DNA from 2 places in the Neisseria oralis genome. Region 1 is predicted to be linked to the other one. Evidence: riboswitches for the same ligand, from Rfam matches in the RefSeq annotation. Region 1 holds a riboswitch; the other holds the start of a gene.
What was found. A riboswitch is a leader RNA that binds a small molecule or an ion and turns the genes downstream of it on or off. The one in region 1 is predicted to bind thiamine pyrophosphate.
Positions count from the first base shown of each region.

Region 2: another riboswitch for thiamine pyrophosphate. It lies ahead of ACI43T_RS03420 (NRAMP family divalent metal transporter); the one in region 1 lies ahead of thiM (hydroxyethylthiazole kinase).

Region 1 is NZ_JBJGEB010000007.1:39,628-43,778, reverse strand. It holds gene ACI43T_RS07850 (OsmC family protein) at 1-405, opposite strand, end outside; gene thiD (bifunctional hydroxymethylpyrimidine kinase/phosphomethylpyrimidine kinase) at 533-1,345, opposite strand; gene thiM (hydroxyethylthiazole kinase) at 1,365-2,171, opposite strand; TPP riboswitch at 2,284-2,386, opposite strand; gene ACI43T_RS07835 (hypothetical protein) at 2,358-2,489, opposite strand; gene ACI43T_RS07830 (TonB-dependent hemoglobin/transferrin/lactoferrin family receptor) at 2,683-4,151, shown strand, end outside.
Region 2 is NZ_JBJGEB010000003.1:5,998-10,148, reverse strand. It holds gene ACI43T_RS03445 (bifunctional acetate--CoA ligase family protein/GNAT family N-acetyltransferase) at 1-497, shown strand, start outside; gene rpsP (30S ribosomal protein S16) at 574-822, shown strand; gene rimM (ribosome maturation factor RimM) at 839-1,348, shown strand; gene trmD (tRNA (guanosine(37)-N1)-methyltransferase TrmD) at 1,348-2,094, shown strand; gene rplS (50S ribosomal protein L19) at 2,108-2,473, shown strand; TPP riboswitch at 2,575-2,668, shown strand; gene ACI43T_RS03420 (NRAMP family divalent metal transporter) at 2,752-3,966, shown strand; gene gdhA (NADP-specific glutamate dehydrogenase) at 4,126-4,151, opposite strand, start outside.

The DNA of each region.
Region 1 (4,151 bases):
AATTTCGAAGCTGTGGGTTATTTTGGCCGTTTTGCCCAACATAATCGAGGCGGAACAGTATTTTTCGGCGGAAAGCCGGACGGCCTGTTCGACCGCGCCCGCTTTCAGGCCGCGGCCGGTTACCGTGAAATGGATATGGATTTCAGTGAACACGCGCGGCGGCTCTTCGGCGCGTTTGGCCGTTACCGCCGCTTGGCAGCCGGTGATGTCCTGCCGCTGCTTTTCGACAATCATGACCACGTCCGTGCTGGAGCAGCCCGCCACGCCCATCAGCAGCATTTCCATCGGGCTGGGGCCGCGTCTGACGCAGCCTTCCGCCGCCGAACCTTCCATGACCACGCTGTGGCCGGCCTCGTCGGTCGCCACGAAACACATACCGTCCATCCATTTTGAAGTAATCTGCATGATTTTATCCTGTCCTGAAATGCCGCCCCGCGTTAAGCGGCGGCTTTGGTTTGAAAACAGTGCGGATTGTAAATCATTTCGGCGGCCGGCAGAATCGGGAAGCCGGCCGCGTTTTTTCAGACGGCCTTCAGTCCCGATACGCCCAATGGTTGACCGGCCCGTGTCCCGAACCGATGTTCAGCGGATTGGCGATGGCGGCGGTGATATAGGCTTTCGCCGTTTTCACCGCATTCTCCACACTGAAGCCCTTGGCCAGCTCCGCCGTTACGCAGGCAGAAAACGTGCAGCCCGTGCCGTGCGTATGCGGCGTCGGGTAGCGGCGGCCCGACAGCTCCAGTTTTTCCCCGTCGGGCAGGAACACCCAGTCCGTGCATTGCGCGCTGCGGCTGCCGCCCGAATGGCCGCCTTTGATGACGACTGTCTTCACGCCGGCATCCTGCAAAATCCGCGCCGCGCGTTCGGCGTCTTGCGCGTTTTCCACATCGACGCCGGTCAGCACCTGCGTTTCGGGCAGGTTGGGCGTCAGCACGTCGGCCGACGGCAGCAGATGCCGCTTCATCGCCGCCACCGCCGAATCGTGCAGCAGCGGCGCGCCGCCTTTGGCTATCATCACGGGGTCGAGTACCATCGGGCCGAAACTGCATTCTTTCAGGCATTCGGCCACACATTCGATGATTTCCGCCGTTCCCAGCATACCGAGTTTGAAGGCGCTGATTTGGAAATCGTCGCGCACGGCTTCAATCTGGCTGCGGATAACCTCGGTCGGCACGAGGTGCACCGCCGCCACGCCGAGCGTGTTCTGCGCCGTTACCGCGGTAACGACGCTGGTGCCGAATACGCCGCGCATCTGAAAGGTTTTCAAATCCGCCTGAATGCCCGCGCCGCCGCCGGAATCCGAGCCTGCGATGGTTAATGTCTGTACGAACCGTTCTTGTTCCATTTCCAACCTCCTTGTGTTTTCAGACGGCCTGCACACTCGTGCGTGCCGCTTCCGAGACCTGCCGCGCCGTTACCGCCGCAAGGCTGTCCACCAATCTGACGCCGAACGTACCGCTCTGCGCCGCCGCCAGCCCTTCGGCCGCCGTCTCGCCCGCAACGGCATACACCGTGCACGCCTCGGCGGCCGCGTCCAAATATTCCTGCTCCGGCGCCACGGCCAGAAACGCCGCGATGACCGAACCGAGCAGGCAGCCCGAAGCCGTGATTTTCGGAAACAGCGGCGTACCGTTCGCCACCGCGACTGTGCAGAGGCCGTCTGAAACATAATCGGTCGCGCCGCTCACCGCCGCCACGCAGCCGTAACGCTTCGCCGCCGTTGCCGCGACTTCCGCCGCATTTGCCGCGCCGCCGCCCGCGTCGACCCCTTTACCCTGCCACGCGCCGCCCGCAATATAAGCCATTTCCGCCGCATTGCCGCGTATGGCCGCAAACCGGACTTCGGCCAGCAGCCGCTCCACCGTATCGCGCCGGAACTGCGTCGCCGCCGCGCCGACCGGATCGAACACCACCGGAATCCCGCGCGCGTTGGCCGCCTTCCCCGCCGCCAGCATCGCCTCGACGGTCTGCCGGCGCAACGTGCCGATATTAATCAGCAGCGCGGAACATATCGCCGCCATGTCCGCCATTTCCGATACTTCGTCCGCCATAATCGGCGACGCGCCGAGCGCCAGCAAACCGTTGGCGGTAAAATTCATCGCCACGCCGTTGGTGATGTTGTGTACCAACGGATTTTGCCTGCGCACCTTGTCTAAAAAACGAATCTGCATAATCACCGCTCCGCTAAACGTGTTGCCGGCCGTCTGAAACCGCGCCGGAATACAAAAAAGCACGCCTTCCGAACCGGGCGGAAGCCGTGCTTTTCCAAAAAACGAAAAAATACAAAAAGTTTCATCAGTTTCCTACGCCAGCATTATCTGTATCAGGTTCACGGGTATCATCTCAGCCGCCACCCGTTACGGCAGCAGCACCCCGACTTCTGCGGCTATCTTAGCGCAAACCGGCATACCGGCGCAAACCGCGCCGTTCACTTCATTGAGGCCGTCTGAAAACAGGCCGCGCGTCGCTGCAAATAAGCAAACCACCACTTAATTAACGGTATATTACAAAAACAAGCCGTAAAACCTCTTTTTATGCCTAATAAAACAACATTTTCCTAAATAAATGTAAAAATGAAATTGCAGATTAAAACAAAACGATTTATATTATCATTAACAATTTTATACAAAAACTGATTCTCCACAATAACGGGCTATTTCAATCATTCGAGATATTTAAGCCATGAAACCATCACACATACTCCCCCTTGCCGCCCTTATCGGCAGCATCTTCGGCAATCCCGTTTTCGCCGCGGACGACGCCGCATCCGAAACCGCTCCCGCACAGACCGAACTGAAGCAGGTAACGGTAAAAGGACATCGCAACGCGCCCGCCGCCGTGGAACGGGTCAACCTCGGCCGCATCCAACAGGAAATGATACGCGACAACAAAGACTTGGTGCGCTATTCCACCGATGTCGGCCTGAGCGACAGCGGCCGCCATCAGAAAGGCTTTGCCATTCGCGGCGTGGAAGGCAACCGTGTCGGTGTCAGCATCGACGGCGTGAGCCTGCCTGATTCGGAAGAAAACTCACTGTATGCCCGCTACGGCAATTTCAACAGTTCACGCTTGTCCATCGACCCTGAGTTGGTGCGCAACATCGACATCGTAAAAGGGGCGGACTCTTTCAATACCGGTAGCGGCGCCTTGGGCGGCGGCGTGAATTACCAAACCCTGCAAGGACGTGATTTGCTGCTGCCGGAGCGGCAGTTCGGCGTGATGATGAAAAACGGTTACAGCAGCCGCAACCGCGAATGGACGAACACAGTCGGCTTCGGCATGGATAACGGCAGCGTCGATGCAGCCTTGCTGTATTCACAACGGCGCGGCCATGAAACCGAAAGCGCGGGCAACCGCGGCTATGCGGTGGAAGGTGCGGGCAGCGGCACGAATATCCGCGGTTCGGCACGCGGCATTCCTGATCCGTCCAAACACAAATACCACAGCTTCTTGGCCAAAATCGGTTATCAGATTAACGAAAACCACCGTATCGGCGCGTCGCTCAACGGCCAGCAGGGACATAATTACACAAATGAAGAATCTTATAATTTGATGACTTCCGCGTGGCGCGAAGCCGACGATGTAAACAAACGGCGCAATGCCAACCTGTTTTACGAATGGACGCCTGATTCAAATTGGTTGTCGTTGTTGAAGGCAGACTTCGATTATCAGAAAACCAAAGTGGCGGCGGTTAACAACAAAGGCTCGTTCCCGATGGATTATTCCACCTGGACGCGCAACTACAATCAGAAGGATTTGGACGAAATATACAACCGCAGCATGGACACCCGATTCAAACGTTTTACTTTGCGTTTGGACAGCCAGCCGTTGCAACTGGGCGGGCAGCACCGCCTGTCGTTCAAAACCTTCGCCAGTCGGCGTGATTTCGAAAACTTAAACCGCGACGATTATTATTTCAGCGGCCGTATTTCCCGCACGACCAGCACGATTCAGCATCCGGTGAAAACCACCAACTACGGTTTCTCGCTGTCCGACCAAATCCAATGGAACAACGTGTTTTCAAGTCGCGCGGGCATCCGTTACGACCACACCAAAATGACGCCGCAGCAACTGAATGCCGACTGTCATGCCTGCGACAAAACCCCACCCGCACCCAATACTTACAGCGGCTGGAGCGGTTTCGCCGGTTT
Region 2 (4,151 bases), on a different contig from region 1:
TCCTCATCCGACCGTTTACCCCCGAAGACGCCGAAGCAAAACAAGCATTCGTGCGCAGCCTCAGTCCTGAATCGCGCTACTTCCGTTTCATGGCACAAACCAACGAACTGCCGCAGGCAACCCTTGCCCGTTTCAGCAACCTTGACTATTACAGCGAGGGCGCATGGATAGCCGAAAATTCAGACGGCCTGATTCAAGGCATCAGCCGCTTCAGCCGCCTCACCCGAGACGAATGCGAGTTCGGCATCACCCTTGCTGAAAATGCCCGCGGCAAAGGACTGGCCGTCGAACTGATGCGGCTGATTATCCGATTAGCAACACAGCAGGGCTATCAGAGCATGAGTGCCGAAATCCTCAAAAGCAACCAAGCCATGCTGAAGCTCGCCCGAAAATTAGGATTTGCACTGTCCGACTCCAATACAGACAAAGATTTATACCAAGCCAGGCTCAGCCTCCTGCCGCCGCCAACCGCCCCAAAACGCAAATTCCGGCAATAAAAGCTTGCATAAAAACCACAAATTACCCTAAAATTGACCGTTTCTAGATATCCGTATTTCTCAAAAAGGACTCAAAATGGTAGTTATCCGTTTGGCTCGAGGCGGCTCCAAACACCGCCCTTTCTTCAACGTAATCGTAACTGACTCACGCAACCGCAGAGACGGCCGCTTTATTGAACGCGTCGGCTTCTACAACCCCGTCGCAAACGAAAAACAAGAACGCGTACGTCTGAACGCAGACCGTTTGAACCACTGGATTGCACAAGGCGCAAAAGTCAGCGATGCAGTCACTAAATTGATTAAAAATCAAAAAGCCGCTGCTTAAATCCACAATTCCTGCCATGACCGACACTCAACAACGGGTAGCCATGGGCTACATTAAAGGCGTATTCGGCATTAAAGGCTGGTTGAAAATCGCAGCTGATACCGAATACCCGGACAGTCTGTTGGACTACCCCGAGTGGCTATTAAGCAAAAACGGGAAAACCCTGAATGTTGTGCTTGAAGCCGGGAAGCTGGTAGGAGACGAACTCCAAGTTAAGTTCGAAGGCATTGATGACCGCGACCAAGCGTTTGCCTTACGCGGTTATACCGTAGAAATTCCACGTGACGAATTCTCCCCTGCCGGAGAAGACGAATACTATTGGACGGATTTAGTCGGCATGACCGTCGTCAACAAGGAAGGCATTACACTGGGTACCGTCAAAAACCTGATGGAAACCGGCGCGAACGACGTATTAGTCATTCAGGGCACAGACAAGCAAATTCTGATTCCGTTTGTATCCAACTATATTGAAACCGTTAATCACGACAGCAAAACCATCACGGCAGACTGGGGCTTGGATTATTGATGTTTATACAAAGCATCACCCTGTTTCCCGAAATGTTCGACAGTATCACCGAATACGGTGTAACCGGTCGCGCATTGAAACAAAAACTCTGGCGGTTCCAAGCTATCAATCCGCGCAGATTTGCCGACAACAAACTCGGCTATATCGATGACCGTCCTTTTGGCGGCGGACCAGGAATGATAATGATGGCTCCGCCATTACAAGCTGCAATCGACCAAGCGAAACAAGCCTGTGGCGGCGGCAGGGTTATTTACCTAAGTCCGCAAGGGCAGCCTTTCACACAGCAAAAAGCCGCCGAATTGGCCGAATCGGAAAACCTGATTCTACTTTGCGGCCGCTACGAAGGCATAGACGAACGTTTGCTGCAAAGCAGTGTCGACGAAGAAATCAGTATGGGGGATTTCGTCGTCTCCGGCGGAGAACTTCCGGCCATGATGTTGATGGATGCTGTATTACGGTTAATACCGGGCGTATTGGGCGATATTCAGTCCGCCGAGCAAGATTCGTTTTCAGACGGCCTTTTGGACTGCCCTCATTACACCAAACCCTTAGAATTTCAAGGCATGAGCGTTCCGGACGTACTGCGTTCGGGCAATCACGGCCTGATAGCCGAGTGGCGGTTGAAACAATCGCTGCAACGCACTTTAGAGCGCCGCCCCGATTTATTGGCAAAGCACAGTTTAATCCCAAAGGAATCCCGCCTCTTAAAAGAAATCTTGCAAGAGCAACAGGAAATCCAATCATAACTTAGGAAAAACAATGAACTTGATTCAACAATTAGAGCAAGAAGAAATTGCTCGTTTGAACAAAGAAATCCCTGAATTCGCACCCGGCGACACCGTAGTCGTTTCCGTACGCGTAGTAGAGGGTAACCGCAGCCGTTTACAGGCCTACGAAGGTGTCGTTATCGCCCGTCGTAACCGCGGTTTGAACAGCAACTTCATCGTCCGCAAAATTTCCAGCGGTGAAGGTGTTGAGCGTACATTCCAACTATATTCTCCTTCCGTAGAAAAAATCGAAGTGAAACGTCGTGGCGACGTGCGTCGTGCCAAACTGTACTACCTGCGCGGTCTGACTGGTAAAGCGGCACGCATTAAAGAAAAACTGCCCGCACGCAAAGGTTAATTCCTTCCAATCAAGAAATGCCCGCCCCCACCGGCGGGCATTTTTGCAACCGTTTCAGACGGCCTTTCGACCCATATCGGAATTTGCTAGAATCATTCTTTCCAAGGAAACAGGGGTGCTGCATCATGCGGCTGAGAAAAACCCTTCGCACCCGATACAGTTAATACTGTCGTGGGGAGTTTGCTTTAAGCTGATGATTTAAAAAACCTGTTTCTTTCGTTTTTTTAGGAAACAGGTTTTTTGTTTGTCTCATCCCCTGTCAGCTTTGAGGAATCCAAATGTTTTGGAAAAACTTTTCACGCCAATTCGGCCCCGGTATCATCATGGCCTCATCTTGTGTCGGCGGCTCCCATATCATTGCTTCCACTCAAGCCGGTGCATATTATGGTTACCAACTTGCCTTTTTTATTTTATTAGTCAATCTATTAAAATACCCTTTCTTTCGCATTGCCTTTGATTACAGCAGCGTGAATAACCGAACCTTGCTTGAAGGATATGCTGGGAAGGGCCGCCTTTATCTTTATCTGTTTTTGGTTTTCAATTTTTTCGCCACCATCATCAATATTGCAGGAGGAACGCTGCTTTCCGCCGTATTGCTTGGAATGTTGCTACCATTTAACCTTCCTCTCAACATATTAAATGCTGCTACACTTGCCAGTTTCTTAATCCTACTGTTCAGCCGTCAATATCAATCTTTGGACAAAATATCAAAATGGATTATGTTCAGCCTCAGTATCATTACCTTGCTAGCCCTTTTGATGGCTTTCAACAAAGGCACTGCCGCTCCTGCACCCGATTTCACTGTTACGTCGCCGTGGACAATAACTGCCATCCCTTTCTTTGCCGCCTTGATGGGTTGGATGCCTGCTCCGATGGAATTAAGCGTTTCCAGCTCAATGTGGGTTATTGAAAAAAACAAGCTTAATCCTGACTATCGCCCGAAACGCATGATTGATTTCAATACCAGCTATATATTAACTATCGTCTTAGCCTTGATGTTCATGGCACTCGGCGCATTAGTGCAATACGGAAAAACCACAACGCCATTAAGCGGAGGGAAATTTATCAGCCAGTTTGTCGATATGTATACCCACAGCATCGGTGAATGGACTCGCCTGCCAATTATCTTTGTTGCCTTTGCCTGCATTTATGGTACAACCATCGTTGCCGTAGACGGCTATTCCCGCTGCAACATGCAGGCCGTGGACTTACTTCTCAAAAAACCTCTTGGTCATGACGGAACGAAATTGCGATATTGGCTCTTTGGAGTATGTATTTTGTCCTTTGTATTGATACAGTTCTTCAACAGTGCCATCGGAAAAATGATACCGTTCGCCATGACTGCCTCTTTCCTATCTGCACCCGTTTTCGCATGGCTTAATCTGAATTTAGCCAAACAATATGCACCCAAACCGCTGTGGCTCATACCTTTAGCTTGGCTGGGCTGGATTTCGCTCATTATCACTGCCATTGTCTATTTAATTTGGGTTTGAATAAATCGCATAAAACTAACCGCCGAAATTTTTGATTACGGTTTTCCATAAAAATTTCGACGGTCGTTTTTTTAAAAGAGGCCGTCTGAAAAGATTTGTACAGGATTGAGAATACCCGGCAAATTTTTCAGACGGCCTTTATATACTAAACCCTATGATTTAAACGATACCCTGAGCCAGCATAG